2 regions of the Bilifractor sp. LCP21S3_A7 genome follow, and region 2 is predicted to be linked to the other one. Evidence: predicted binding sites of a transcription regulator. Region 2 holds the regulator's gene; the other holds the start of a gene.
The links. The regulator Rex, encoded in region 2, represses fermentation and respiration genes when NADH is low (regulators of the CRP and FNR family bind a similar motif). The targets are predictions, from matches to a motif close to ATTGTTAANTANTTAACAAT.
Positions count from the first base shown of each region.

Region 1: the regulator Rex is predicted to act here: its motif matches at 4,511-4,530, upstream of pckA (phosphoenolpyruvate carboxykinase (ATP)).

Region 1 is NZ_JBQKGL010000016.1:28,635-44,661, forward strand. It holds gene ACTQ1O_RS12850 (dihydrofolate reductase) at 1-85, opposite strand, end outside; gene ACTQ1O_RS12855 (DUF3048 domain-containing protein) at 546-1,643, opposite strand; gene mscL (large conductance mechanosensitive channel protein MscL) at 2,083-2,529, opposite strand; gene pckA (phosphoenolpyruvate carboxykinase (ATP)) at 2,691-4,295, opposite strand; gene clpX (ATP-dependent Clp protease ATP-binding subunit ClpX) at 4,664-6,220, opposite strand; gene ACTQ1O_RS12875 (S1C family serine protease) at 6,231-8,027, opposite strand; gene ACTQ1O_RS12880 (HPr family phosphocarrier protein) at 8,597-8,884, opposite strand; gene ACTQ1O_RS12885 (CdaR family protein) at 8,956-10,287, opposite strand; gene cdaA (diadenylate cyclase CdaA) at 10,265-11,149, opposite strand; gene ACTQ1O_RS12895 (hypothetical protein) at 11,264-12,580, opposite strand; gene ACTQ1O_RS12900 (hypothetical protein) at 12,577-13,014, opposite strand; gene ACTQ1O_RS12905 (ComF family protein) at 13,413-14,204, opposite strand; gene recD2 (SF1B family DNA helicase RecD2) at 14,437-16,027, opposite strand, start outside.
Region 2 is NZ_JBQKGL010000003.1:226,886-242,912, forward strand. It holds gene ACTQ1O_RS04145 (DNA translocase FtsK 4TM domain-containing protein) at 1-1,511, opposite strand, end outside; gene ACTQ1O_RS04150 (undecaprenyl-diphosphate phosphatase) at 1,538-2,407, opposite strand; gene ACTQ1O_RS04155 (YebC/PmpR family DNA-binding transcriptional regulator) at 2,496-3,239, opposite strand; gene ACTQ1O_RS04160 (NAD(P)H-hydrate dehydratase) at 3,561-5,081, opposite strand; gene ACTQ1O_RS04165 (redox-sensing transcriptional repressor Rex) at 5,247-5,888, opposite strand; gene abc-f (ribosomal protection-like ABC-F family protein) at 6,074-8,110, shown strand; gene ACTQ1O_RS04175 (NADP-dependent isocitrate dehydrogenase) at 8,225-9,436, opposite strand; gene ACTQ1O_RS04180 (LL-diaminopimelate aminotransferase) at 9,534-10,748, opposite strand; gene ACTQ1O_RS04185 (CTP synthase) at 10,752-12,368, opposite strand; gene purF (amidophosphoribosyltransferase) at 12,511-13,944, opposite strand; gene ACTQ1O_RS04195 (CinA family protein) at 14,147-14,734, opposite strand; gene pgsA (CDP-diacylglycerol--glycerol-3-phosphate 3-phosphatidyltransferase) at 14,857-15,387, opposite strand; gene rimO (30S ribosomal protein S12 methylthiotransferase RimO) at 15,402-16,027, opposite strand, start outside.

The DNA.
Region 1 (16,027 bases), on a different contig from region 2:
ACTTCATATCAGAAGGGATGTTCACCAGAAGATGTCCCTGATTCCCGATTCCCCATTTCTGATCTGCACAAACAATCGCTTTCACTATCCAAACACCTCATCATTGTACAATCTCTTAAAAAACGCACACAGGATCGCCGTGCCTGACTGCGATTCGCTCTTTTCATAAACGAGATAAAACACGCTGCGCGAGTTTTATCTCGCTATCGCGACGCTCGCCGCACACGAATACTTCGCATTCGGCTGCGGCTCACTGTTCGCGTAAATAAAAAAAGACCTGTTTCTCACAGATCTTCTGCCGGCCGCAACGGTCAGATAACAAGGCTGCCATCCTGAAGATCCCCGCTGCTCCTGCAGGCATTTCCATTCAGCTTCTATTCTATAAATCGTTCCAAAGGTTGTCAACCGGAAGGCATACCTGCCATACATTTTTCAAATGGCAAACCGGACTTGCGCGCAAAGATACCATCATCAGGTTTGTCGCGGCATTCGCCCCACCGCTTCACACCTTGTGTGAGCGGATGAGGCTTTCTGCTCCGGCCGGATCAGGACCAGCTTGCTGCATTTTTATCCGAACAGATCTCAAACATCGTCTTGCCGGGATTCAGCATGATCTTATTGCCATTGCTGTCAAAATATTCAGTATTGTCATTCTGATCGGCTTTCTCCCATGTAATCGGAATCGCTTTTCCGTCTGTGAAGAATACGCCGGTCCCGGAGGTGAACAGATTCATATCGAGATGCACATTATCGTCCAGATGCCACTGACTGACATACTGTACGATGATGTTTTTGAACTTCAGCTGCTCACCCGTCTCCTGGTCTATGTGCTCCGAGCCGTACTCATACCGATAGTACTGCCGGTCCTCTGTATTGAACACAAAATAGGGATCATCGTACTTGAACGGAATGTGAACGGTATTCGCAACTTCTCCGCCGATGTCCGTATCCGCGGTATTAAACGCAAGATTCGGCGCGTAGCCCTCGGGGTAAGCCCTGTTATAGCCAAGGCTGTCTGCGTCACCTGTCAGAGAGGATCCTGCGACATAAACATTGTGAGGTGCCTTGCGGTCCTCCGAGCGGTAAAACCCGCCCGCAGTCATTCCATTGATGTCCTCCATGTTCTGAGAAGTGATCAGATCCTGTGCCTGCTGACTCCAGCCGTAATGAGAATAGACCGCCTCGTTATCCATCGCAAAATATACAAAATACGGGCGCGCACTTCTCACAGGTCCGATCTTCCCGATATTGGAAGGATCCTGGAACACTGCCATCAGACGTGTGATATTTCCCTCTACTTCAATTTCATACAAGAGGTCCGCCTGATTGATGCCGGATTGTGGCACCGCCGGCTGCAGGTTATTGATCATGATCGCTATCGGTCTTCTGGACCCTGCGGCAGTATCTATCGGTTCTCCGGTCAGGTAACTGTACATCTGCCCTTCCGGAAGTGTACTCTCCGACTTCGGAGCTTCCGTCGGAGTCTCCTCAGGCGTCGAAGTCGGTGTCGCAGAAGGCGTAACCGTCGGAGTGCCGGTCGGTGATGGCGTAGCGGTGACCAGTGCTACCGAGTCATCAACAGTTTCCGCCTTCCCGCACCCTGCGGCAAGCCCTGCGCCAATCGTCAGACATAACAAAGCCATAATATATTTCTTTCTCAATCGTTCAAATCCCCCAATTCCTGTCTTTGTAAGGATATCCTCCATCTCTGCAAAGATATCCTGATGCCAGTGTTGATGCTGTTATCTCTGCACCGATACCTTGCACGGACAGCCTCTGTACCAATGCCTCCTGCAGGCAGCTGCGTACCGCGCACAGCCAACAGCCAACAGCCAACAGCCAACAGCCAACAGCCAACAGCCAACAGCCAACAGCCAACAGCCAACAGCCAACAGCCAACAGCCAACAGCCAACAGCCAACAGCCAACAATCACATTATAGTTCATCACGCATGATATGGCAAGTTGTTCAAAGGATTGCCCTGTCATTTATATTTTATTATGCGTTTTTACTATTTTCGTTGACTGTTTCGTACAAAAACAGATATTTACTCACCTCCAGTACTCCAACCCGGATACTTTTTTATGCTTCATCTTTATCAAGCTGAGAGGTGCAGTGCGGACATCTTGTAGCCTCAAGCGGAATCTCAGACTTGCAATACGGGCAGATCTTAGTGACCGGTTTTTCCTCTTCCTTCTGCTTTCCGACAAGTTTGTCGGCGCCCTCATGCATTTTGTTGATCGTTTTAATTACCATGAACAGCACCAGCGCGATGAGCAGGAAATTGATAACGGCAGCAATAAATGTGCCAAGTCCAAGCACCGGTGCATCCTTTCCGGCGCCCATCGTAATATTCCACTGATCAAAGCTGATGCCGCCTGTTATCACAGAGATCAACGGCATAATGATATTGTTCACCAGCGCATTTACAATGGCGGTAAAAGCACTGCCAATGATAATGCCGACCGCCATATCCATGACATTGCCGCGCGAAATAAACGCCTTAAATTCCTTCATAAATCCCTTCATTGATTCTTCCTCCTCTGGGCTGTACCAGTTGTTTCTACCGGTGTTCTGCACGTACCGGTTTAATCTGATTATAATCAATTCTCCTGTGCCGCACAACGCAAAAAATAAACTCCTGTGGCAAGGCCACAGAGGCCTTGCACACAGGAGTTTACAATTGTCTATCAGAGCTGCGGACCAGCGGAAACCAGTGCCTTACCTGCTTCGTTACCCTCATATTTTGCAAAGTTCTTGATGAATCTCGCCGCAAGGTCCTTTGCCTTCTCATCCCAATCAGATGCAGAAGCATAGGTATCGCGAGGATCAAGAATGCTGCTGTCAACACCCGGAAGCTCTGTCGGTACCTCAAAATCGAAGTACGGGATCTTCTTTGTCGGTGCCTTCAGAACATCCCCGTTCAGGATGGCATCAATGATACCACGGGTATCCTTGATGGAGATACGTTTTCCGGTTCCGTTCCATCCGGTATTAACAAGATAAGCCTTTGCTCCGCTCTGCTCCATTCTCTTGACCAGTTCCTCTGCATATTTGGTCGGATGCAGTTCAAGGAATGCCTGTCCGAAGCACGCTGAGAAGGTCGGTGTCGGCTCAGTGATTCCACGCTCGGTTCCTGCAAGCTTTGCAGTGAATCCGGACAGGAAATAATATTTTGTCTGTTCCGGTGTCAGAATAGATACCGGCGGAAGAACTCCGAATGCATCGGCAGAAAGGAAGATGACATTCTGTGCTGCCGGGCCGTGAGAAATCGGCTTTACAATCTTCTCAATGTGATCGATCGGATAGGACACACGGGTGTTCTCTGTGACACTCTTGTCCGTGAAATCAATCTTTCCGTTCTTGTCTACCGTTACGTTCTCAAGAAGAGCATCTCTTCTGATTGCGTTATAGATATCCGGCTCAGAATCCTTGTCCAGGTTGATAACCTTTGCGTAGCATCCGCCCTCATAGTTGAATACTCCGTTGTCGTCCCAGCCGTGCTCATCATCACCGATCAGCAGACGCTTCGGATCAGTGGAAAGTGTCGTCTTGCCGGTTCCGGACAGGCCGAAGAATACAGCTGTGTTCTTGCCGTTCAGGTCTGTATTCGCGGAGCAATGCATGGATGCGATGCCCCTCAGCGGCATGAAGTAGTTCATCATAGAGAACATACCCTTCTTCATCTCTCCGCCGTACCAGGTATTGATAATAACCTGCTCCTTGGAGGTAACGTTGAAGACAACGGCTGTCTCGGAGTTCAGGCCAAGCTCTTTGTAATTCTCAACTTTTGCCTTGGATGCGTTGTAGACAACGAAATCCGGCTCAAAGTTTGCCTCTTCCTCAGCATTCGGCTTGATGAACATATTTCTTACGAAATGTGCCTGCCATGCAACTTCCATGATGAAACGGACAGCCATTCTGGTGTCCTTGTTCGCGCCGCAGAAACCATCAACGACATAGAGCTTCTTGTTGGAGAGCTCCTTCTTCGCGATTTCCTTAACTGCCTTCCATGCCTCAGGAGAAGCCGGATGGTTGTCATTCTTGTACTCGTCGGATGTCCACCATACTGTGTCCTTCGAGTTCTCATCCATAACGATGAATTTATCTTTAGGAGAACGTCCGGTGTAAATACCGGTCATAACATTAACCGCGCCGAGCTCAGTAACCTGACCCCTGTCATATCCGGTGAGTTCCGGCTTTGTCTCCTCCTCAAACAGCTTCTCATAGGATGGATTGTATACGATTTCTGTTGTTCCGGTAATGCCGTACTTTGTTAAATCTACGTTAGCCATTGAATTGCTTCCTCCTTTTACAGAAATACTCATGAATCACCCGGTATCTGGAAGTCGTTCCCAGGTTTCCCGCATCTTCCGCGTCTTCAGCAGAGCGGAACGATAAACAGCTTCTCCGATATCTGTGTGATCAAATATAACTGCGTAATCTTCTACGGAAATCATTTTACATGATTCCAACCTTAATGTCACCAACATTCGTCAAAACTGTGGTTTTCGACAAAAATTTGTCAATTGTATCCTGAAAAATACATTTTTTCACAATGAATACCTGCCGGTTGCTAAAATGCAAGCAACACAGCAATTCTGAAGCTGACGGCTTCATCCATATAACTGCCACCTTTGAGAATACCTCTTTTCCTTCATAATCAGGAAGGAATCGGGCTGCCGGATCGTTCCTGTCCTCTCAGGATAATCTTCGGTCCTCCGGTATGCTCTACATATTCCTTTGTCACCACAACCTCACTGATGTTGTCATCCTTTGGGATCTCATACATGATATCCAGCATAAAATCCTCAATAATTGCCCGAAGCGCACGGGCACCGGTATCTTTATCAAGGGCCTTCTTTGCAATGGAATGCAGCGCACCGTCGTCAAAGACAAGCTTCACCCCGTCAAGCGCAAGAAGCTTCTCATATTGCTTCAGTATCGCGTTTCTGGGCTCACGAAGAATCTTAACGAGCATATCCTCGGTGAGGCTCTCGAGAGAGAAAATAATCGGAAGCCTTCCAAGGAACTCCGGAATCATTCCGAAGGCCCGGAGATCTTCATTCGTTACCTTCTGCAGAATATCAGGGTCCTCTTCATACCGGTCCTTCAGTTCTGCCTGGAATCCCATGGACGATGTGCGGTTCAGGCGCTCCCGTATCACATCCTCGAGGTCCGGAAAGGCGCCGCCACAGATAAAGAGAATGTTCTTCGTGTTCACCGTCTCAAGAGGAACCATGGCGTTCTTGCTTGTGGCCCCTACCGGAACCTCTACCTCACTTCCCTCAAGAAGCTTCAGAAGGCCCTGCTGAACTGCCTCGCCGCTCACATCTCTCTGACTGGTATTTTTCTTTTTGGCAATTTTGTCGATCTCATCGATGAAAATGATGCCGTGCTCCGCGCGGTCCACATCATTGTCTGCCGCCGCGAGAAGCTTCGACACAACGCTTTCGATATCATCTCCGATATATCCGGCCTCTGTCAGACTCGTGGCATCCGTAATGGCCAAGGGCACATCCAGCAGTTTTGCCAGCGTCTGAACCAGATAAGTCTTTCCGGACCCGGTCGGACCGATCATCAGCATATTTGATTTCTCGATCTCTGTCCCGTCCTTCATCTGCTCCGGAGTCTGAAGAATTCTCTTGTAGTGGTTATACACTGCAACAGACATCACCTTCTTTGCATGCTCCTGACCGATGACATATTCATCCAGTTTAGCCTTAATGATATGCGGTCTCGGCACATCCTGCATTGTGAGCTTCTTTCTTGGTGTCTTCTGTTTTTCCTTCTTTTTATGGTCGCGGGCAGGCATGCCGAAACCAAGTCCGGACAAATCGATCATGCCGATGTTAGGCGGAAGCTTGCTCAGCATCTCATTCATTCCGGGATTCTGTATTGCCTCGAATCCCTTCTGCATGCAGTCCGTACAGATGTACATCCCGCCGGGCAGTTCGATCTGCTTCCCCGTGCTGCTTTCCGGACGATGACACATCATGCAGTAATGCCCGCTGTGACGTTTTTCTTCATCGTCCGTATCCTCTTCCCGCGTTTTCCATGTTCCGGCAGAAACGGATGTATTTTTTCCGTCCCCATTTACCTCGTCCGGAGTTTTTTTGTTCTGGCCCTTATCAGCCGCATCCCCTTCATCCGCATTCTTCTCCCCGGAATCCGGCACTTCCCGAAAATCTCCGTCAATAATATCCTTATCGTCAATCATAATTATCCTCTCAGTATCCGAAAATTTGTCCAAAGATATCTCCGCTGTTGTCGTTTCCGCCCGGCTCTGTTCCCGGCATACCCGAAGAATTGTTATCCTGTCCCTGGTCCTGCGAATCCGGATTCTGAATGCTGCTGATCGCATCACTTGTTCCCAGAGTTACCTTCACCGTCTGTTCCTTATAGGAGCTCCCGCTCGCCCGCTGTATCACAACCGGAACTTCCTCACCCGAAGAATAATACTTCAGCCGGTTTTCCAATTTGGAATATGAAGTAACACTCTTGCCGTCAAATTTTGTAATCACATCTCCCTTCCGGATTCCCGCCTGATCCGCAGGTCCTCCGGATACCACAGAGGTAACACAGACGCCCTCCGGCATGTTATAGATCTGTGAGTACTCGCTGGTGACATCTGCGCATGTGATTCCCAGATAGCCTCTCTCATCGTCATCCAGCCGTGTTCTGGTGTTCTCATTCATGAGATCCTCCAGAATCGGTTCCGCCTTTGCCATGGGGATTGCAAAACCCACATTATCTACAGAAGCCTGTGAGCCATTACCACTTCGCTTCGCCTCATTAATGCCGACCAGCTCTCCTTTCATATTCAGGAGCGCCCCTCCTGAATTTCCGGAGTTGATGGCAGCATCTGTCTGAATCAGGCCGTCTGAATTGAATGTATTTGTGCCATCAGACAGCTGAAGCGACCGGTTAAGCGCACTGACATATCCGCTTGTCACCGACTGGCCGTATCCGAGCGCATTTCCGATAGCCACCACCTGCTGACCCAGAACAAGCTTATCAGAATCCCCGACGGTTGCCACACGGATCTGACCCATTGTATCATCCGAGATATCCGAGAGTTTTACCGCAACCACTGCAAGATCATGATCCTCGTCAAATCCCTTGATCTGTGCGGAAATAACCGACTCATCCACAAACCCTACGGATACCTGCGTCGCGCCTTCTATCACATGATTATTTGTAGCGATCAGGAGCTCTGAATCATTTTCTCCGATAATAACGCCCGTGCCGGCTCCCTGGACCTGATATTTCTGTGTGCCTCCGAAAAAGCTCTGCATCTCTTCTACGGACATGGTAGAAATCGTCACTAGCGACGGCATAGCGGCCGATGCGACCTCAGCGACCGACATCTCCTGATCCTTGCCTGTAGACGCAATATCCGGCGTAAGCGCTGTCCCGGAAGAAGCCGTGACATTTTCCGTCTCATCCGAAGCATCCTTGCCGGAATGGTTCGGGGTATCTGTTTTTTCTCCTGCCGATGCTGATGAATAGACCGGATGGATCCGATTGCCGATATAATTAACGCCATAGGCAACCAGCCCCGCAATCAAACCGAACACCACTGCCATGGCTGCAACGCTTGCCCATTGTATGCCGCTGCGTCGGGGTCGTTTCACCCGGTGATCCTGATCAAGATTTTTCCGTGCTTTCCGGTCCCTTCGACTGCTCCCAGCCGAATAATCAGAATAGTCATTTCTGCCCCGGCCGGACCAGGGATCTCTCCATCCCTCCTCCTGATGAGCGTCGGCATCTTCTTCCCCTCTGTGCTGTTCTCCGTTTCCGGTATGGTCACTGTATCTCCAGTAATTTCCGTCACCTCCGCCGGACCAGGGATTATTTCCTGTCTGTTCCGATCCACCCTGCCGGAGTTTGGGATTCACCCAGCTGTAGGTCGTCTTCGCTTCCGCATCCCGATTTCCGCTCTTTTCCTTTTGAGACGAATCTGGTGTTCCGGTGTTCTCTTCCGATGACGAAACGGAATTTCTATCGTTGTGTATATCACTCATATGCAAGCTCCTCCGTTCTCAACGCCAGTATAGCGTGAAAGCCCATTGATATACGTATTTTACCCGTTATTTGTGTAAAATATGTGAAAACAGTAATCGAAACTGCGGTAATCCTCTGTGCTGCGAACACATACCGGATGGCCCTACTGATGTAGGAAATATGTGTGAGGCAATCATCTGCGTGTCGCATCAGCATAGCTTATTTACATGGTCTGCCCTCCACTTTATGCCATATTGGCACAGATGAAACCCCATGCACTTTGTCATGACATGCATGGCATAAGCTCCACCTTATGCCATATCGGCACAGATGAGACTCGCCGCATGTGCAGAGAATGCCCCGGCAGCCGTTTCCATACGGCTTTCCGGGGCATTCTTGTCACCTTCTGCTATGCATTTCTCATATCCATGCGCATCTGGATAATAGTATCAGGGTAACAGTATCTGTATAATCGATACGATTGCCTTCCATTAAACGCTAACAATCGATACGGTCACCTTCCATTATCCGCTTATATCCGTTTCTCATGCCCACGTCCAGCAGCATACCGGGCCATCGGCAGGCACCTTTACCTCTTCCGGAGAGGAACAGCCTCCGTTTCCTCCGAAAATACCTTTGCAACCGCATCCAGGGCCTCTTTCTCATCGCAGCCTCTGCAGCAAAGTACAACCTCATCTCCATCCTGCAGACCTGCCGCAAGCAGACTGAGTACACTTCTGGCATTTGCTGTGGAAAGACCTCCGTTGTATTCTAGAAGGATCTCGGATTGAAAACGGAGCGCCGTCTCGCTGATCCTGCCGGCGGGTCTCAGATGCAGCCCGTTTTTTCCTTTTATTACCATTGTTCTGCTGACCATTTCTGTTTCCTGCTGCATATATCTGCCGGGCACTTGCCGGAATGCTTTTCTCATGTGCTCATAACGGCTGCCTACGAACTGGTTCCGCCTTTATCACTCCCGGAAGAGGAGCTTGCTGTCGCCTTTTCCTTCAGATGTACCGGTATCGAAACCTCATCATCCAGCGATACTCCCGCCGGAAGCACAAACGATACATTTACGGCATAATCGCCTGTATCCTTGCCCTTGAGATCGATGGAAGCCTTGATGTCTGACGTCTTCAGATCATCGATCACAGATCCCGCTCCGTTCAGCCGCACCTGTATGCTGGTCTGGTCATACGAGATCGTCAGATCCGGATCCAGGTTGTTTGTAGCGATATCATCCACATCCAGCGTGAATTCCTTGGTTTCGTCCGAAAGAATCGTAACGGTTACCGTGACCGTCCCTGCCGTGCTCGATGCCAGCCGCAGACCGTCCGGAAGCACGTCACTGAGTTCAACTTCCGCCGTAACATCCGAGGAGGCATCTGACACAGATACATACCCCTCCGGAATCGTGATAATATTCCCGTTTGCCGCAAGCTGGTTCAGTGCGTCGTCTGTTCCAACCACGGTAATTGTCTCCGGTGTCGTGCTCACAGCCGTTACGTTATATCCCTCGGCCGGTTCTCCGGAGTACTCAACCTTCATCCCAACACCGGATTGCTTCTTCCACAAATCTACATATACCGAAACATCCGGCACACCGCCATCGAACGTCAGATCATCCTGAACTGTCTCCTGGGACAGCGCTTCGCCGTTCTTGTCCATGATCTCGAGCTCTGCCTTTCGGTTTCCATCCTGCGTCATGCCTGTGACGTCAATCTTGGCGACCACGCTGTCAATCTCATTGATGATGGATTCCGGTCCGTTGATCACTATTTTCTCCGGATTCGGAGTCGCGATTCCCACCTCGTAACTGGATCCCGGAACCGAACTTCCTGTGTCCACACTCACAGCGAATTCCTTGCTCGCGACATCTTCAATCGTAATCGGTATTGCCGTTCTGGACAGTGTCACATTTGAAGCCGAAATACCGGGAACAGTGACCGATAATGGAACCATGACAGGATCGCGGTCAAGATCAACAATCTGCGTCAGGTCGGCCGTAACGGTGATATTGTCCGCGGAGATTTTCTTCAGCTCCGACCGGTTTCCCTTCACATACACGGTAACTGTCTTGTACTGATCCTCGATCATGTAGATCTGTTTTCCGTTTGAGATGTACGATTCATTCGCCACCGTAATGTGAACACTGTAAGACTCTGTCTCCACAGGATCATTGATGTCCACTACCGAGTACCAGATGACAATCGCTATCAGTAATGCCAGCAGCTTGTATCCGATATTGGAACGCAGACTAGCTAGGATTCTTCGTATCACGGTTTCTGCGTCCCCCTTTCAGTATGCGGATTTTATCATTGTACAGCACCTGGACATCCTGCAGAACCTCGCGCAGCTGGCTCGGAGAAATCGCCGTGTGAAGCCGTCCATTCATGGCGTAGGATACGCTCCCGGTCTCCTCCGACACAATGATCGTCAGAGAATCTGTGATCTCGCTGATACCGACACCGGCGCGGTGTCTGGTACCGAGTTTTTTGCTCAGCTCCATATTGTCAGAGAGCGGCAGATAGCAGGTAGCTGCCGCAATCCGGTCATTCTGAATAATAACCGCGCCGTCATGAAGCGGGGTGTTATGTTCGAAAATATTAATCAGCAGCTGACCCGACACAATAGCGTCCAGACGAATACCGGTGCTGATATACTCATCCAGCAGCGTCTCCTTCTCGATAACGATCAGAGCGCCTGTCTTCACATCACCCATTTCAAAACAGGCCCTGACCAGCTCGTTTATCGTGTGGTTACTGAATCGCTTATTGTCCTCACCGGTTTTGCTGATGGAAAAAAAGGAGCGCAGTACGTTGCTGTGTCCCATCTGCTCCAGTACTTTTCGGAGCTCTGGCTGAAAGATGATGACAATTGCCGTAAAAGCGACAACGCTCAGATTGCCGAGAAGCCAGACGATCACTTCCATATGCAGAATGTTCGCGACAATGACAAACGCTCCGATAAACAGAATTCCCTTCAGCAGAGTGTACGCGCGGGTGTTCCTCATCCAGATGATCAGCCGGTAGATCAGAAAAGCCAGAAGCAGAATCTGGATAATATCAATGACCTGAATTGTCTTTGGCGGCTTCAGCCATGAAAGGATGTAATACTGAAACCTGCTCAGAAAAGCATTCATATGATTCTCCTTCTTCTCTGACTTAAGCCGGATGACGCCCGGAGCAATCCTCAGCCTGTACAGCCTGTGGCAGAAAACAGCCTGCAGCCATGTACAACAATATGGCACATCCGTTTACCTTCTGATGATCCTGGTCTGTCCCATATCCTCTTCCCGGGCGTTTGCTTCATCTCCGGCTTTTGCTTCATCTCCGCTCTCAGGAGAAACCGGATCCAGTCGGATTGTCTCTCCCCCAATGTCCGAATTCCTGTCCTTATGAGCATCTGCACGAGTCTGACGGTCCTCACTGTCTACGGTAAGGTTTATGGTTGTCATCTTCTCATCTTTGTCTGTGTTCCGGGCAGTACCAGGTGTAGAACCGTCAAGGCCATTTTTCCGGCCGTTCTGGTTTGTATTCAGAGATTTCAGGGATTCTTCGAGCCTGGACTGAAGATTGATCCCCTCAAATTTCTTCTCATAGATATTGTTCTCCCGGGTGACAAAACGCTTCTCATCCGCGTCTGCCTCCACCTCTTCCGTTTCGTCCTCTTCCTCTTCGAGATTATATCTCGGTCTGCGCTTTGGAGTCACCTTTACATAATAATAGTTGTTGTCGTCCTCAAACTGAAGGAACTCCGTGTGGGAATAGTCCGCATTATAGCAGAAAAATTCAAAGACAAATGCGACGGCAGCTGAGATTGCGGTTTCGATCACGGTCATCACAAGATTTATCTTCACATTCAGAATGCTGGCACCGGCAATCATCAGTCCGAGATATATAATCGCGCTGACGATGATGCTGATCTCCCAGGCATGGCTGCTGACCAGCTCCCGGATGCAGGTAACAATCAAAAATACCACCACGAATGTCACAAGCATGAGAATCGTCTTCGAATTCATCATCGCGCCGGGTATTGCCTGAACAATGTCAATCATACTGGCACCTTTTGTATTCGCGACCGCTTCGACGGTATCCGGAAGACCGTTTACAAAGGACCAGGAGAGCACGCTGAAGATCAGCGTGATTGCCGACACCGGACCTCGCATAAGCCCCAGCACAACAGGAACCGTCATCGGCATGTGCAGAGCTCCCGCCACCGGCGTAAGAATAATCGCCAGCGCATCCTTCGGAACAAAGCGGAAGTACAGAAGCAGCATCAGCAGATAAAGCACAACAGCGAATGCGCCGACTCCGACATTCAATCCAAAGCTGTTCGCTACAATCAGCACGGTACCGATAAAGACGATCCCGTTAACCGGAAGGATCGCGCAGATAACAGACAGAATGATTATCACGAGAAGATTGTTCAACTGACTCACATATCCGATCTTGTCATTCAGTGTAATAAACGTGATCACCGCCAGCGCAAACCGGAAAAGCGGACGTATATATACGTCATAATCCGTGTAAAAACGGATCAGTCTCTCTCTTAACTCAAGCAATTCGTTCATTCTTCCTCTTCCTCCTGCTTTTCCCGTTCGCTGCTTTCCTCGTGATATCCCCGCCGGTACATGCGTCCCAGCCTTGCGAGAGCGCGCTCATATTCTTCCATGTCGTTCTGCATCCGAACATAGCGGATCCGCGCCAGTATATAAGCGATGACAGAATAGATACCTACGAAAATAACATAGCTCACAATCAGCACCGCAATAACAGGCCGGATATCCCCGGCATTCAGCCGGGATAAGAAGGTATCCATATTTGCCAGCATCAGTACGCCGAGCAGCAGAATATACGCAATGGTGCTCAGCAGCAGATTCCGGATCAGCGCAAAAGCCGTATAATCTCTCTGATAATACCGGCTGATCCGGAAAGACCCGTCCGCGTGTTTCTTCTCAAATCTCGCCAGACCGATCATCAGGTACAGTCTTTTCTTGTCAATCATTTTCCTGTCCTCTATATTATGTATAAGCTCTTCGAAAACGCAGACAGGATCGTCACACGCGAAGCGCGTGTAAGAGACTGTATGCGATTTCGAAGGCAACAGGTATGAGGATGAAGCGCGAACGCGCGAAATCCGAATATGCGCGGGCAGTGAGCCACATCCGCTCACACAAAGTGTGAAGCGGTGGGGCGAACGCCGCGTCAGACCGGCGAAGCCGGTCACCTGTAGGATTGCGAGAGTGCGAAGCACGGAGCAATCCGCAGCCTATACAATTTGTGGCACCCCGCTTTCGGGGCATAACGGTATAAAAAAAACATCAGTTTATTTTATCATACTTCCGGAGCCATTGAAAGTGTGTGTTCTGACGCCTGCTTTCCCCTACAACCCGTCTGAATCAGTCATACACTTTGACCCGGCGCTATGGATACGCAGGCAAACCATATCCTGCATGCCCCGGCTTTCGCTGCCGTCTCCGCAAGCGCATCCAGCGTTGCCCCTGTGGTATAGATGTCGTCAACCAGAAGCACCCTCTCCGGCAGGCTTACACCGTCTCTCGCCGCAAATGCACCTGAAAGATTTTTTCTCCTCATCGAAGGAGTAAGCCCTTTCTGCGGCCGGGTGTTTTTTCTCCGGTATATTTCATTCGTCGCACAGGGAATTCCGAGTTTCTCCGAAAGATGCCGGCCAACCTCTTCCGCCTGATTGTATCCCCGTTTCCGGTACCTGTCCGGATGGATCGGAACAGGAAGAATCAGCTCCGGCTTCCACTCTTTCAGATGTATGCCGCCGTGTTTCCAGATCGCTGTCGCATAAAACCCGGCATATTCTGCCCGGTTTCCGTACTTAAAACGGGTGATCGAATCCTGCACCATCCCCCGATACGTAAAGGGTGCAAAGCCTTGAATAAAGCGGTGCTCTCTTCTCCGGCAATTATCACAGTATTCCGCGGTATCAGACTCCAGAGGTCTTCCGCACTTCATGCAGACCGGTCCTGTGATAAAGTTCAGAATGCCCGCGCATTTCCGGCACAGATATGGCTCTCCGGCAGACAACAGACAATCGCAAAACGGACAGCGGCGCGGATAAAGCAAGCCGGCAATTTTTTCCGCGCGCAGCATTCCGTCCCGCCATATTTCATTCTTTCTCTGCGGGAATCCATCTTCCTTTCTCCTGTCCGGGCTTTTCCGCAAGGCTCTCCCTCCTGTCCGCGTCTCTTTCCGCCGCCCAACACCTCTGTCAATGGGAACCGCTAACGCAATGCACCATGCTTTCGGCCTGTCTCGGTCTCTTTCCGCCGCATATTATCTCTGTGCTCCGCAAACCCTCCGGTAAGGCGCATCCACAGCATTCGAAGCAGCTGGGCATGCCCTCTTCCGCAGGCTTGCCCATCCTGCCGCCCGTCCCTGCCACCGGAAATCCACCTCAGATCTCCTGCCGTTTCAGCTCGATGATCCGTTCCGCCAATGACGTGTAGCGGTTTTCCTCGGTTGCATTTTCAATCATCGCCTGGAACACCTGTCGGCTTCCTGTCAGAACCACACATTTCCTGGCCCTTGTCACAGCAGTATAGAGGAGGTTCCGTGTCTGCAGCATATGCGGAACACCGAGGAGAGGAATGACTACGGCAGGGTATTCGCTTCCCTGTGCTTTGTGAACCGTCGTAGCATATGCCAGCTCCAGTTCATCCAGCTGGCGGAAGGTATAATCCACAGTCTTTCCCTCTTCATATTCAACAGTAAGCAGCTCGTTCGGCGCATCAATTCTCCGGATGATGCCCATATCACCGTTGAAGACCCCGAGGCCCCGCTGCGCGACGATTCCGTATTTTCCCCTCAGCTGCCATTCCAGCTGATAATCGTTTCGGATCTGCATGACCTTGTCTCCCTCCCGGAAAATTCCGCGGGAGGTTTCTCTCTCCTGCTTGGCAGGAGACGGCGGATTCAGATAAGTCTGCAGAATCCGGTTGAGACTCTCAACGCCAAGCGCTCCCTTTCGTGTCGGTGTCAGGACTTGTATCTCCGAAGAATCTGCCTTTACATACTTTGGGAGCTTTTCCTGCACCAGAGCGAGCACAACTCTCTGTACCACCCGCACATCCTCCCGTTCAAGGAAAAAGAAATCCCTGCTCCGATTATCCGTGCGAACGGGAAGCCCGGCATGGATCCGGTGTGCATTGACCACGATATCGCTTTCCTGCGCCTGCCGGAAAATCCTGGTAAGCATAACAACCGGAAAGCATCCGGACCGTATGATGTCCCTGAGCACACTGCCCGGTCCGACGCTCGGAAGCTGGTTCTGGTCACCCACCAGAATCAGCCGTGTTCCCGGGACAATCGCTGAAAGAAGTGAATGCATCAGGAAAATATCAACCATCGACATCTCATCAATGATGATCACGTCCTGCTCCAGCGGATTTTCAGCATTCCGTTCAAAGCGTACATTCATCGACTCCTCATCAGCCGCACCTGAAATCTCAAGCAGCCGGTGTATCGTAGACGCCTCATAACCGGTTGCCTCCGTCATCCGCTTCGCCGCGCGTCCGGTCGGCGCAGCCAGCGCGATACTCAGATGCTCCGATTCAAAATACCGGATCATCGTATTGATCGTTGTGGTTTTTCCGGTTCCCGGCCCTCCCGTCAATACAAAAATACCGTTCGTGGCAGCCTCCGCCACCGCCTTGCGCTGAAGATCGTCAAGAATAATCCGGTCGGACTTCTCGATCCTGCGGATCCTCTCATTTACCGCCTCTTCGTCCTCACTGATATGGAGATTCAGATCCTGAAGCATTCTTGCGCAGTTGAGTTCTGTCAGGTACGATCTCTCCGCATATATTCTCGCGTGAGAATCTCCGTTCTCATCCTCAAAGACCAGGGCCTTTATTTTTTTGTCGAGAGCAAGGTCCATCAGATACCGGTCGATGTCACCGGGATCTGTTCCCAGAAGTTCTCCGGCTCTCTGCACCAGGATCTCCTTCGGAAGGTAAATATGGCCCTGCGCGCCAGCCTGATTGAGC
Region 2 (16,027 bases):
TGCTCTTCCGGATTTACGTGCTCCTTCAGAACTCCGTTCTCCTTCGAATGGGTCTTCTGTTCTGTCTGTTCTCTTTCGTTTTTGGCAGAACCGGTATCAACAGCCGTGCCGCGTGATGGTCTGCCCGCGGCTTCATCGAAATGGTTTTCCTGACCGGCGGATGGCAGAAGAGACTCTCCTTCCGGTGCGGAGGAAGCTTCCATTCTGCCTGTTCCATTGCTGATGATGTCATCCGGAATTGCCTCAGGTGTAATCAGAAAATCATCTTCCAGGTTATCTTCGTCTTCAATAATCTCCCCGGTCTCAGGATCAAAGGAATGGTCCGATTTATATCTGTCCTTGCTGCTGTTATTGCTGCTTTTATTGGTATTGTCATCTGTTTTACGGATGGCCTTGTTATTGGTTTTGCTGTCTCCGCTGACGGTATTGCTGCTGTCCGGCGTCTGAGCGGTCTGCAGTTCCGAGATGATCGGCGCAAGAGAAGCCGCGTCAATGGTTGTCTTTGATACGGGCGTAGATAGCTTCGCAGCGGAATCCGTATCTCTGTCAGGATGTGGAATCGTCTGAGGTTCGACACGGCGGGCCATACGGGTTGTCTCCTCGGCCGCAGCCTGTCGTTCTCTGGTCTTCATGCGAAGCGCCGCCTCCCGCTCCTTTTTCGCGATCGCCGCATCTCTTCTTTCCTGACGGATCAGCCGGCGCTCTTCTCTCTCCTGTTCACGAATGTCGCGGGTGTCATAGAGATAGTCGCTGCGGTCACGTATGAGCGAAAAAAGAGATTTTTGCGTAAGAAGAAGCGCAAAGATTACCAGCGCCAGGATCACAATGACATAGGCACCGATCATACCGAAGCCCTTTCCGAACAGCAGAACCAGTATTCCTCCGATGATTCCGCCTCCGGTGTGGTATCTGGAACACTCGCGGAAGATCTGCGCGGGTCCGGTACTCTTCTCATATCCGCTGAGGATCAGCTGCGCAAAAGCACAGATAAAGATATACAGTCCCGACAGCGAGATTACCCTTCGAGTGACATCCGGAGAAGCTGTGTTTGCCATCAGGAAAATCACCAGATAGAGAAGCAGAAAAGGAAAAATATATGCAGTGATTCCAAAAAGGCCGAATGCCAGCGATGCCAGAGCGGATCCGACCGGACCGGCGAGACCGATACAGGAAAGAAACAGAAGAATGCTGATGCCGAGAGTCAGGAGAATCCCGACGTCACGTCTGATTTCTGTTTCACGCTTCGCTTTGGCTTTCGTGGAATAACCGGATGTCCGGTATTGTGATGTGGACCCGCCGGATGTTCTTCCGGAGGAACGCCGTCTGGAGGAACCCGTTCCTGAAGTGCCCTTTCCAGAGGAACTTCTTCCGTACGCGCTTCCTCCGGAGGATCTGCCCGACGAAATGGAAGTTCTGGATGATTTCAGCTTCCCCGTCGCTGAAGTCTTCCGGACTCTGCTTTTTGCGGAAACGCCGGACGCGGTTTCCTGTCTCCCCTTACTACGTGCCAATGATTACACTCCTCTTATCATTTGTCTCAGTGCAGGTATGCAATGATGGATAATACGCCTGCCGCCAGACAATAAACTGCAAAAAAACGATTTAAATTTCTGTTCAATAACCGGATTGTATAACGGAGTACCAGGTATCCGGCCGCTGCAGCGACAAGTATCCCTGCGATACACGGTCCAATGCCGACGGTCTTCCCGACAGATACCGGCGAAGGTCCCTCAAGAATCAGTCCTCCCAGAATCGACGGAATGCTGATCAGCATGGCATACCGGATCGTGTATTTTCTGGAAAAACCAGCGAGACTGCATCCTGCCATGATCATGCCGATTCTGGACACCCCGGGAACCGCTGATATTCCCTGAAATGCGCCGATGATTAAGGCGTCGGAATACTTCGTGCCTTTCGGTTTCTTCTTCCGGTCATCCGAGAACGAGGATACCATCAGCATCAGTGCGGTAACCATAAATCCCATGGCGGTGATCAGAAGATTCCGGGCGCCGATTTCGGCGAAACGACGAAGAATCAGGGCAATCAGAAATGTCGGAATCATGGAAACCGCCATATACACCACAAGTCTGCGGTAAGCGGATTTCAGCATCGGACGGTATTCTCCATCCTCCGGATGTCCAAAGTTTTGCACATAGGTGATCAGATTGAATATGCCGTCCCGGATGAGACCGGTGAGCGCGTTCCACAGACGGAGAAGATCATCCTTCAGAACGAGGCACACCGCTGCCAGAGTTCCGATATGCATCAGCGTCAGAAACTTCAGCGAAAGCCCGGTGCTGATTCCCATAAAACTGCCGGCCAGCACCAGATGTCCGGAGCTGCTGACAGGAAGAAAGGATGCAATACCCTGAATGCACCCCAGAATCATCGCCTGTAGAATAGACATCGTTTACTCCTTATTTGTTCAGAGTTATAAGAAACCGGTCCGAAAAATATCTGCAGGTCGGGACCGGTTTGTGATCATATCAGTTCAATTACTCCTCGTCGAGCTCTCCGTCGAGGTTGGTGTACACATTCTGAACGTCATCGCTTTCATCCAGAAGATCCAGAATCCTCTGAAGCATCTTGCGGTCATTCTCATCCGTCAGCGCAGTCTTTGTCTGCGGAAGCATGACGACATCTGCCTCAGACATGACAATGCCCTTTTTCTCGAGAGCTTCCCGAACCGCAGAGAAATCATTCGGAGCAGTCAGGATCTCATAGTAATCTTCCTCTTCATTGAAATCTTCCGCGCCGCAGTCAAGAGCGAGCATCATAAGATCATCTGCGGAACCATCATAATCCTCTTTGCTGACGATGATCTGTCCCTTCTCATCAAACATAAAGGAAACACATCCGGGTGTTCCGACATTTCCGTTTCCCTTTGAAAATGCGCTTCTGACATCTGCTGCCGTGCGGTTCTTATTGTCTGTAAGTGTCTGGACGATTACGGCAACTCCGCCGGGACCGTAGCCTTCATAGGTGATGTGCTCATAGTTGTCCGCGTTCGCGGCACCTGCAGCCTTTTCAATACCGCGCTTAATGGTATCGTTCGGCATGTTGTTGGCCTTGGCTTTTGCGATTACATCACGAAGCTTGCTGTTGTTGTCCGGATCCGGTCCGCCCTCTTTCACGGCAATCACGATTTCACGGCCGATGATGGTAAAAATCTTACCCTTAGCCGCGTCGTTCTTCTCCTTCTTGTGCTTGATGTTCGCAAACTTTGAATGTCCTGACATAAAATTTCACTCCTCATTAAATTGTAAATAGTATATGAATTCAGCGCCGGATACGGTAACCGGCCATGCTGTATACAACACCACAAGCTGTATACAAAGTCCGGCGGTTTTCATAACTCGCGCTAATTTTAACATTACTTTAAAAATATATCACTGAATGGATGGATCGTCAACCGGCTGCAAAGAGAGTCAAGGCGGCTGCAAAGAGAGTCAAATCGGCTCAAAGCAGATACAAAGAGAGTCAAAGCAGCAAAGAAGCAGAAAATTTCAGAGCTCTGTCTCCCTTTGAGGTGACAGCGGAAAAGGCGCGGCGCCGGTTCATCAGAGAAATTCGTGGATGAATTCGAGAATGTTTCCGGCAGTCGCGGAGGCCTCTGAATATTTCTCGGATGCCCGCTCTCCGCATTTTCCGTGAATGTAGACTCCGAGTGCGGCAGCGACACCGGTATAATCTCCGTGCTGCGCGGTCAGACCGGCAATGATTCCGGTCAGGACATCTCCGCTCCCGGCTGTGGAAAGTGCGCTGTTGCCGGACCGGTTCAGGAAGCAGCTGCCATTCGGGAGCGCTGTGATGGTTGCGGCGTCCTTCAGAACCACCGTGTTGCGGACCTCCTCGGCAGCATGCCTTGCGATGCTGACGGCAGATGACTTGATATCCGAAGGCGCGATGCCGGTCAGACGGCTCATTTCACCAACGTGTGGTGTGAAAACGGAGGGAAAGCGGATTTCCCGAAGGAGGTCGCTGTGCGCCGCGATGAGATTCAGCGCGTCAGCGTCAAAAACTGCAGGTATTTTTCTTTCCTGATTCAGACGAAGGAATTCCCGCATAAGAGAAAGCGCCGTATCGCCGGTTCCAAGTCCGGGACCGATCAGTACAGTATCCGCCCATTTCATATCCGCTGCAAGCTGTGGAAAGTCTTTTGCACCATCCCGGTATGTGGAAATGAGAGCTTCCGGGAACATTGCGCAGATCGGAGTGCGGTTATTTTCTTCTGTAAAGATTTTCACCATTCCGACACCGGTCAGAAGTGCGGCCTTTGCGGAAAGATATGCCGCCCCGCAGATATTCCGTGATCCGGCGATGACGAGGATCTTCCGGAAGGTTCCCTTGTTGCCGGATTCATCACGCTTCGGGAGATAATCAAGATCACTGTGTTCGATGGTATACAGCTGGCAGGCTTTTGTGATCTTTCTGGAAAGCGGAATACCGATTTGCTTTACCTTGACCTTTCCGGCACAGGCTGCTCCGGGATAGATGTAGAGCCCGGCCTTTCCGGTTGTGAAGGTGACGGTGAGATCCGCCCGGACAGCCGTCCCCATGATCATGCCGGAGTCGGTGTTGACACCGGACGGCATATCGACAGCGGCGACAGGAAGCTCGGAATGATTGATCCGGTCAATGAGTTCGGCATAGATTCCGGTGATGTCACGCTTGAGCCCGATTCCGAAGAGAGCGTCTATGATAAGAGAATAATCCTCCGGATGGAAATCCGCCAGCTCCTCGCCAGGCATCCTGCGTGCGCGGATGACCGGAATCGGAAAACCCTCGATGATATGAAGCTGCTGTTTCAGCTGTTCGCTGAATTTTTCCTCCGGTCCGGCAAGAAAAACCGTGCAGCTGTATCCCTCCTCGCAGAGAATGCGGGCAACGGCGACTCCGTCTCCGCCGTTGTTTCCCGTTCCGCAGACGACGAGGACCCGATCCATATCATACTGCCGTTTTTCAATTTCTGATGCACAGGCAAGTGCCGCCCGCTCCATGAGGACCATGGAAGGCATCCCCGCCGCGACAGCGCTTCGGTCTGCGTCCTGATGCTGCCTTGCACTCAAGATCAGTTTCATTCTGTATCCTCCCTTTCTGCTGAAGGACAGCGCAATTCATGAGATCCAATAACCGTTCTCTTCTCTGCCCCAATTTATGTGATCCGATAATGTTTCTCTTTTCTGTTCCAAAAAGAGCCCCCATCTACGCGAGGGGCTCTTGTATCGTCTTGTATCGGCAGGTGTCTACTTCTCTTCGAGTGTCTTGAGGTTGTAGGACAGCCGCATCAGACTTTCGGACAGATGAACATTCTGAACAGCCACATTCTTCGGCACCACAAGGTTCAGATCGGTGTGCGCAAAATTCCAGATGGCGTGAATGCCGTTTTCGATCAACATCTTGCTCACCTCAATGGCATACTCCTTCGGAAGTGTCAGCGTCGCGATTTCGACATCATTCTCCCGGAGAAAGGCCGGAATCTCGTCCGTCATACGGATTGGAACACCCCGGATGACCTTGCCCTTCAATTCGGGATTATTGTCGAAGAGCCCGATGATACGGAAACTGTTCTTCTCAAAGTTCGTGTAATTCGCGAGAGCCTGTCCCAGATGCCCGACACCGATAATAATAATATTGTGTATGCGGTCCAGTCCGAGAATTTTGGCAATCTCCTCCCGAAGATACTGCACATTATAACCGTAGCCCTGCTGCCCGAAACCGCCGAAATTATTCAGATCCTGCCGGATCTGAGAGGCGGTCACCTTCATCTGCTGACTGAGTTCACCGGAAGAAATCCGCTCAACGCCGGCCTCCTGCAGTTCACCGAGATACCGGTAATAACGGGGCAGCCTCTTGATAACGGCTTTCGAAATCTCTTTCTGACTCATATAAGAAAACCTCCTTGAAGCTACTACCATTATATGTAATTGTCTAATTTTTGTCAAAGTATTTCTCTTTTTCCTGCCGCCCTTGCTTTGTCGTTTTTTTTCGGTATAATTGGAAGGTAAATGCTCCGCCAGAGAGGCGGCGGGACGCAAACAGGAAAAGCAACGAATGTGTGAGGTGGACAGATATGATTCTCTCCTGTCAGAATATCAGCAAGACATTTGGATCAGAGGAAATCCTAAAGGATATTTCCTTTCATATTGAAGAAAGGGACAAGGCCGCTCTGATCGGTGTGAACGGAGCGGGCAAATCGACGCTGCTCCGGATCATTACCGGGGCTCTCAGCCCGGACACCGGAGAAGTCACCGTCACGCACGGCAAGACCATGGGATATCTGACGCAGTATCAGGACATGGAATCAGACGAGACGATCTATCAGGAGGTCCGGAAGGCAAAGCAGGACATCCTTGATATGGAGCAGCGCCTGCGGGAGATGGAGCGCCGGATGGACACAGTCACCGGCGAAGAGGCCGTTTCGCTGATGAATCGCTATACAGAGCTGATGCATGAGTTTGAGCTCCAGAACGGATATGCGGCGGAGAGCGAGATCACAGGCGTCCTGAAGGGACTCGGATTTGAGGAAAAAGATTTTGACCGCCGTCTGGGCTCCCTCTCCGGAGGTCAGAAGACACGGGTCGTTCTGGGAAAGCTCCTGCTGACAAAGCCGGATATCCTGCTTCTCGATGAGCCGACCAACCACCTGGATCTCTCCTCCATCGAGTGGCTGGAGAATTTTCTCATCAATTATCCGGGAACCGTGCTCATCGTCTCTCATGACCGGTATTTCCTGAACCGCATCGTCACGCGGGTTATCGAGATCGAAAACGGCAGATCGATGAGCTTCGAGGGAAATTATAACGAATACAGCCGGAAGAAATCGATCGTGCGCAAGGCGCAGTACAACGCGTGGGCGAAGCAGCAGGCTGAAATCCGTCATCAGGAAGCGGTCATCACGAAGCTGAAGCAGTTTAACCGGGAGAAGTCCATCAAGCGCGCGGAATCCAGAGAAAAAATGCTCGATAAAATGGAGGTACTGGAAAAACCGCAGGAAGTCAGCGCGGATATGCGCATTGAGCTGAAGCCGAGGACGGAAAGCGGCAAGGATGTGCTCACTGTGACCGGTCTGTCCAAGTCTTTTCCGGGACTCCTTCTCTTCCGGAATCAGTCCTTTGAGATCAAGCGTGGAGAACGGGTCGCAATCATCGGTGACAACGGAACCGGAAAGTCCACGATTCTGAAGATGATCAACGGCCTTCTGACACCGGATGAGGGAAAAATCGCACTCGGTTCCAAGGTCCATATCGGGTATTACGATCAGGAGCAGCAGCTGCTTGACCCGGAGAAGACGATCTTTCAGCAGATCGCAGACGACTACCCCTCTCTGACCGAAACAGAGATCCGCAATGTCCTCGCTGCCTTCCTGTTTACCGGCGATGATGTGTACAAAAAGATCTCTTCGATCAGTGGCGGCGAGCGCGGGCGTGTGTCCCTGGCCAGACTGATGCTCTCGGAGGCAAATTTTCTGATTCTGGACGAGCCGACGAACCACCTGGACATCATCTCCAAGGAGATACTGGAAGATGCCCTGAATGAGTATACCGGAACGGTGCTCTATGTGAGCCACGACCGTTATTTCATCAATCAGACGGCGACCCGCATTCTGGAGCTGACCAATCATACTCTGGTCAACTATATCGGCAACTACGATTATTACATGGAGAAAAAAGAAGAGCTGACGCGTGCCTATGCCTCCTCTCCCGCGTCTGACGGCGCGGGCGGAAAGAATTCCGGCGCGGCAGGGACAGCGTCTCTCTCCTCTTCCGGCTCCGAATCAGGAGTCTGCGGATCAGCGCCAGCCGGACAGACCGCCGCAGATGGAAATCCTGCGGCAGCCACGGATTCCTCCGGCTCCGGAAAACTGGACTGGAAAGCACAGAAGGAAGAACAGGCGAGACTTCGAAAAAAGGAAAACCGGATCCGTAAAATTGAAGAGGAAATCGAGAAACTGGAGGCGAGGAACAAGGAAATCGACGAAGAATTTCTGAAACCGGAGACCGGAACGGACCTGCAGAAATGCCAGGAACTCGCGAAGGAACAGAACGCGAACAACGACAGGCTTCAGGAACTCTATGAAGACTGGGAGACAGCTTCCGACGAAGAATGACCGGAACGAATTAATTCTATAATGGCCGGAATGAAAATATGATTGCAAAATACAGGAACAGCCGCTGTGCAGAGCTATGCACAGCGGCTGTTCCTGTATTTTCCGTGTAAGTATTTACAGCATGGAGTCCAGTGTGTCGCGGATGGCGAGGATGAAATCCTCAGAATTCAGCGTCTTCACATTCGGAAGTGTTGTGATTCTCGCGAGATCTCCGGTCATTTTTCCGGACTCAATGGTGGTGATGGTTGCCTTCTCAAGCTTATCCGCAAAATCAACAAGCTCCGGGAGCTTGTCCAGCTCTCCCCGTTTGCGAAGAGCGCCGCTCCATGCGAAGATAGTGGCTACGGAGTTCGTCGAAGTCTCCTCGCCGCGCAGATGCTTGTAATAATGTCTCTGAACGGTTCCGTGAGCAGCCTCGTACTCAAAATATCCGTGCGGGGATACCAGAACAGAGGTCATCATCGCGAGGGAACCGAAGGCGGAGGACAGCATATCACTCATGACATCTCCGTCGTAGTTTTTGCAGGCCCAGATGAATCCGCCCTCCGATTTCATGATTCGGGCAACCGCGTCATCGATCAGTGTATAGAAGTAGGTGATGCCGCAGGCCTCGAATTTTTCCTTGTAGTCGTTGTCATAGATCTCCTGGAAGATATCCTTGAAGCGGTGATCATAGGTCTTGGAAATCGTGTCCTTTGTGGCAAACCAGAGATCTTCCTTTCTGGAGAGGGCATAATCAAAGCAGCTTCTGGCAAAGCTTGTGATGGAATCATCCAGGTTATGTGTGCCCTGTACGACACCCGGTCCGTCAAATTTGTGAACCAGCTCTGTCTTCGTGATTTCTCCGTCGTCGGAGGTATACACCAGTTCAACCTTACCTGCCTTCGGAACACGAATCTCTACGTTGCGGTAGACATCTCCGTAAGCGTGACGGGCGATGGTGATCGGCTTTTTCCAGCAGCGGACTACCGGTTCAATTCCCTTTACGATAATCGGTGTGCGGAACACGGTGCCGTCCAGCATAGCACGGATGGTTCCGTTCGGGCTCTTCCACATCTCCTTGAGATTGTATTCCTTCACGCGCGCGGCATTTGGCGTGATGGTCGCGCATTTTACGGCAACGCCGTATTTTTTTGTCGCCTCGGCGGAATCTCTGGTGACCTGGTCGTTCGTCTCATCGCGGTGCTTCAGCCCGAGGTCATAGTACTCGGTCTTGAGATCGATATACGGAGTGAGCAGATCATCTTTGATCATCTGCCACAGGATCCGGGTCATCTCATCTCCGTTCATTTCAACGAGAGGCGTCTTCATCTGAATTTTTCCCATTATTCTGTACCTGCCTTCTATTTCGGATTCTTTCGCGATATTCTGCGGTCTGTCCCGGAATCATTGTCCGTGAAGATTCCTGACGGATCCTTCGTTATTACATGGACTTGATACGATCAATCGCCTCCACGGTCTTCTCATAGGTACCGAATGCCGTCAGGCGGAAGAAGTGTTCGCCGCTCGGGCCGAATCCGGAACCGGGTGTTCCGACGACATGAACATCTTCGAGAAGATGATCGAAGAAATCCCAGGAGGTCATGTGATCCGGGGTCTTGAGCCAGATGTACGGAGCGTTCACTCCGCCGTATACGGTGTATCCGGCATCCTTCAGTCCGTCATAGATGACACGGGCGTTCTTCTGATAGTAGCTCACCTGCGCGCGGATTTCCTTCTGCCCTTCCGGTGTGAAGACGACTGCGCCGGCCTTCTGAATGATGTAGGGAGCGCCGTTGTACTTGGTGCCGTGGCGTCTTGCCCAGAGATCGTGGAGAGAAACGCCGTCCGCGTCACGGAGATCCTTCGGAACAACGGTGAAGCCGAGACGTACGCCGGTGAAACCGGCATTTTTGGAAAAGCTGCGGATTTCGATGGCACAGGTCCTTGCTCCCTCACACTCATAGATCGAATGGGGAACATCCTTCTCTGTAATGTATGCCTCATAGGCGGCGTCGTAGAGGATGACGGCTCCGATCCGATTCGCGTAATCCACCCACTCCTGAAGCTGAGCCTTGCTGATGGTCATTCCGGTGGGATTGTTCGGATAGCAGAGGTAGATGATATCCGGATTTTCCTTCGGAAATTCCGGTGTGAAATTGTTGGCTTCGGTACAGGGCATATAGATGAAATTGGAGTATCTCTGCTCGGAAGGAATCCATTCGCCGGAGCGGCCTGCCATGACGTTTGAATCCACGTATACCGGGTATACCGGGTCGCAGACGGCAACCTTCGCGTCCTCACTGAAAATCTCCTGAATATTGCCGGAATCGCTCTTGGCTCCGTCCGACACAAAGATTTCATCCGCGCTGATCTCGCATCCTCTTCCCTTGTACTCATCAGCAATCGCGTCCCGGAGGAAAGCATATCCGAGATCCGGAGCGTAACCGTGGAAGGTCTCCTTTTTGCCCATTTCATCTACAGCCTTGTGAAGTTCGTCGATAATGACCGGAGCAAGCGGTTGTGTGACATCGCCGATCCCGAGACGGATAATATTCGCATCCGGGTTGGCCTCGGTATAAGCTGCGACCTTCTTCGCGATGGTGGAAAAAAGATAGCTTCCCTGAAGTCGGAGGTAATTCTGATTTGCTTTAAACATCGGTTATTTCTCCTCTCTGTATTTTAATGCGGCTGCTACAAATCCGCGGAACAGCGGATGCGGGCGGTTTGGACGGCTCTTGAACTCAGGATGTGCCTGGGTTCCGATATAGAACGGATGATCCTCTTTCTTAAGCTCGATCATTTCCACAATGTGGCCGTCCGGCGAAATACCGGAGAGCACCATGCCGGCGTCCGTGAGCGGCTTGCGGTAGTCGTTATTGACCTCATATCTGTGTCTGTGACGCTCGTGAATCAGGCTGGATCCATACAGCTCTCTCGCAATGGTGCCTTCCTTCAGCTCACAGGGGTAGGAACCGAGTCTTAAGGTGCCGCCAAGATCTGTGACATCATTCTGGTCGGGCATCAGGGCAATCACCGGATGCATGGTGTCGGGATCAAGCTCAATGCTGTGGGCGTCGTGATATCCGCACATATTCCTTGCGTATTCGATAATCGCAACCTGCATTCCGAGACAGAGACCGAGGTATGGAATCTTGTGTGTCCGTGCATACTCTGCGGCAGCAATCATTCCGTCAACGCCTCTGCCGCCGAAACCGCCGGGAACAATGACGCCGTCTACATCGCCAAGAACCTCAGCCACATTGTCCCGGTTCAGTTTCTCGGAGTCGACCCAGGTCAGATCTACCTCCGCGCTGTTCTTGATTCCGCCGTGCTTTAATGCCTCGACAACGCTCAGATAAGCGTCATGAAGGGCAATGTACTTCCCGACGAGAGCGATGGTGACGTGGTGCTTCAGATTCCGGAGGGACTCTACCATATCGGTCCAGTCGGAGAGATCCGGCTCCGGGTCTGAGAGATGCAGACATTCAAGTACAACGTCGGCCAGATTTTCCTTCTCCATGGCAAGCGGTGCCTCATAGAGATATTCCACATCCAGATTCTGAAGAACATGGCTGCTCGGAACGTTACAGAACAGGGCAATCTTGTCCTTGAGACTCTGACTGAGCGGGTACTCGGAACGGCATACCAGAATATCCGGCATGATTCCGATGCTCTGCAGAGCCTTTACAGAAGTCTGCGTCGGCTTGGTCTTCAGCTCTCCGGAAGCCTTCAGATAAGGAATCAGGGTGACATGGATCATGATGGCGTTTTCATGGCCGATATCATGCTGGAACTGACGGATCGCTTCAAGGAAAGGCTGGCTCTCGATATCGCCGACCGTGCCGCCGACCTCGATGATGGCGATCTTCTCTTCATCCTCTGTCTTCGCGCGGTAGAACCGGCTTTTGATCTCATTGGTGATATGGGGAATAACCTGAACCGTACCGCCGCCGTAATCGCCGTGGCGTTCCTTCTGCAGAACGGTGGAATATACCTTACCGGTGGTCACGTTGGAATTGTGATCAAGGTTCTCGTCGATAAAGCGCTCATAATGCCCCAGATCAAGATCGGTTTCCGTTCCGTCGTCGGTGACGAAAACCTCACCGTGCTGGATCGGGTTCATGGTTCCCGGATCCACATTGATGTAGGGATCAAACTTCTGCATGGTGACACTGTAGCCTCTGGCCTTCAGAAGCCTTCCCAGTGAAGCAGCCGTAATTCCCTTTCCAAGGCCGGATACAACGCCGCCGGTTACAAAAACATATTTAACAGACATTCACTCCTCCTCCTGCCGGGCATGCGTGCCGCAGCGTATATATGGTTGCGCCCCTTTCCGCGAAGCCAGAACTATTTATGGCGCCGCCTGCAGCAGGGCTGTTTATTGATCGATTGGACGGTATCAGGCGGCTCGCCGATGCTCAGATGCCTTCAAAGGCATCGCGGATCTCATGGTCCGGAACCTCCATGGGATAGTTGCTGTCAAAACATGCCTTACAGATCGGAAGGTCGCCAACCATGTCCTGAAGCTCGCCGATCTGCATATACCCCAGCGAATCCGCGCCGATGCGCTGGCGGATTTCCTCTGTGGAATTCTGCGAAGCAATCAGCTGCTTGTTGGACGGCACGTCAACACCGAAATAGCAGGGATGAAGAAATGGCGGTGAACTGATCCGCACATGAACCTCCGTCGCTCCGCATTTCTTCATGGTGTGAATCAGATTGGTGATCGTGGTGCCGCGGACAATCGAGTCATCTACGAGCACGACTCTTTTCCCCTTGACAACGGACTTTATGACGCTCAGCTTGATCTTAACGCTGGATTCACGCTCATCCTGACTTGGCTTGATAAACGTCCGGCCGACATAGCTGTTCTTGTGAAAAGCGATGCCGAACGGTATGCCGGACTCCATCGCGTAGCCCTGCGCGGCTGCCAGTCCGGAATCGGGTACGCCGACAACGATATCTGCCTCTACGGGGTAGGTCTTTGCGAGAGATGCGCCCCCGCGGATTCTCGCGTCATAGACGGCGATGCCGTCGATCTTTGAATCGAGACGGGCAAAATAGATATACTCGAAGATACAGCGCGCCTGCTTCTCTCTCGGAATGACACAATCCATGAATTCTGAATGAATCTCTCCGTTCTTATCGATGGTGACGATCTCACCCGGCTTCACGTCGCGGATGAATTCCGCGTCGATGGAATGAAGAGCGCAGCTCTCGGACGCGAGAATGTATGCCCTGTCTCTCTTTCCGATGCACAGCGGACGCAGGCCCCACGGGTCCCGGACACCGATCAGCTTGCGCGGACTCATCATGACGAGCGCGTAAGCTCCTCTGAGCTGTGTCACCGCTTTTTTGACCGCGATTTCAATGCTCGGCGTTTTGACGCGTTCCCTGGCGATGCAGTAGGCAATGACCTCGGAATCAATGGTTGTGTGAAAAATCGCTCCGGTGTTCTCCATTTTTTCCCGAAGCTCATAGGCATTTACAAGGTTTCCGTTGTGCGCCAGAGCGAGAGAACCCTTGATGTAATTCAGGACAAGCGGCTGTGCGTTGTTCACGTTGAGCGCGCCGGAAGTGGAATAACGGACATGGCCGACACCGATGTTGCCCTTCAGATTCTGAAGCTCATCTCCCTTAAATACCTCGTTCAGAAGCCCCAGTCCGCGGTAGGAATTCACGCGTCCTTTCGGCCCGTTGGTATTGGACACCGCAATGCCGCAGGATTCCTGTCCGCGGTGCTGCAGAGCTTCCAGACCAAAATAGATGGTCCTGCTGACATCTCCGCCGTCCGGATCATAGATTCCGAACACACCGCACTCCTCTTTTAAGCCGGATTCATAATTTGTCATCAGCTTCCTCCAGTTTCTGCTGTGTGAAAAATGAATAGCAAAAATAAAACCACTCTATTATACTACATATTCTCTGCGGAGTAATCGCACAAGTTCGCTAAAATGCAAAAATGGATCAACCGAAAGAAAAGCATATTTTACAAACGAAAAACTCACCCTCCGCCGGGAAAGGAAAGATCCCCCGCAGACAGTGAGTCAGAACTTATGGAGCGACTCCCAGACAGGAAAGCGCGAGATTCAAGGATTCTCTCACCGCCTGTCTGCGTACCTCGTTTCTGGATCCTGTGAAATTGTATTTTCTGACCTCGCATCTGCCGTCAAAACAGCAGCCGAGATAGACAAGACCTGCCGGAAATTCCTCTGTTCCACCCGGACCGGCGACACCGGTGGCGGAAAGGCAGAGATCCGCTTTGGCCGTTCTGGCACCGCCCTTTGCCATCTGGCGGCACACCTGCGGGGAAACCGCCGTGTATTTGCGCAGGGTCTTTTTCTTCACACCTACAAGCCGGTGCTTTGCCTCGTCGCAGTACGTGATAAAAGCCTCCTTCAGTACATCCGATGCGCCGGGCACATCGATGATTCCGGAAGCAATGCCTCCTCCGGTACAGGATTCCACCGTTGTGATCAGAAGCCTGCGCTCCCGGAGAACTGCCACCAGTCTCTCCGCAGCGGAAGAATATCCGGTATCATCCGTATTATCCGCGGAAATATTATCTGTATTATCCGTCGAAATATTATCCATACCCTTAGAGAAAGAATTTTCCGTAACCGTATCAGCAAGATGATTCATATTAGAATTTCTCAGGCCTCCTCTGCAGTCCGATCTTATATCATAGAGAAAGAATAACCTCTCCTAACTGACTGAATGAAATGATGAGTGACACGGAATGATCTCTGATCAATGACACAGAATTATTTCTGATTGCCGAGTACCGCCTTGTTCTTGATCAGATAATCCAGAAGCGAAATCACAGTGAGAACAGTCGCGATGACAATCAATACGATCTCAAACGGTCTCCAGGAAGGAACATTCAGCAGAAGCACGATAATCATAACCATCTGTGAGATTGTCTTCGCCTTGCCCCAGTAGCTGGCGGCTATGACAATGCCGTTGTCCGCGGCAATCAGACGGAAACCGCTGATGATAAACTCCCTTGCGATAATGATGACCACGACAAATGCAGGAATCTCACCGGATCCGGCAAACAGAATAAGAGCCGTGCAGACCAGAAGCTTATCCGCCAGAGGATCCATGAACTTTCCAAAATCCGTGATCAGGTTATATTTTCTGGCAATGTAGCCGTCGGCAGTATCTGTCAGACTGGCCGCGATGAAGATAATCAAAGCGATATATCTGGCCCAGTTCTGAGGAAGATACATAAAGATCACGAAGAAAGGAATCATGACCATTCGAAGACAGGTCAGCTTGTTGGGTAAATTCATATCGTTTTCCTCCCTCATCCCTCTGATTTGCTCAGAAGATCCATGGTATCCTCGTCGATCAGTTCACCAATCAGATCATATTCGAGAGCGCCGGTCACGGTCGCCTTCACAAAATCCCCGGTATTCAGCGTTTCCGGAGTCTGAATGAAGATCAATCCGTCAATGTTCGGCGTATCCGCGTAGGTGCGGCCGACATAGGCGTTTTCATCGCTCATGTAGCCCTCGATGAAGACATCCAGCGTGCGGCCGATCAGATTCTCGTTCCGCTGCTTTGATACTTCCTGCTGCAGAGTAAGAAGACGGTCCTGTCTGTCTTTCCGGATTTCTTCGTCGATCTGACCGTCAAAAGATGCGGCAGGCGTTCCCTCTTCCTGAGAATACGTGAAAACACCGAGACGGTCAAATTTCATTTCACGGATAAAATCACAGACCTCTTCATGCTGCTCCTCGGTCTCTCCCGGGAAACCAGTGATCAGAGTGGTTCTGAGCGCAATGTCCGGAATCTCGAGGCGGAGATTTTCAATGATCCGCACCAGATCATCATGGCTGGTTCTGCGCCCCATCCGCTTCAGAATCTCGTCATTGGAATGCTGAATCGGAAGATCAAGATAATGACAGACCTTAGGAAGCGTCTTCATCG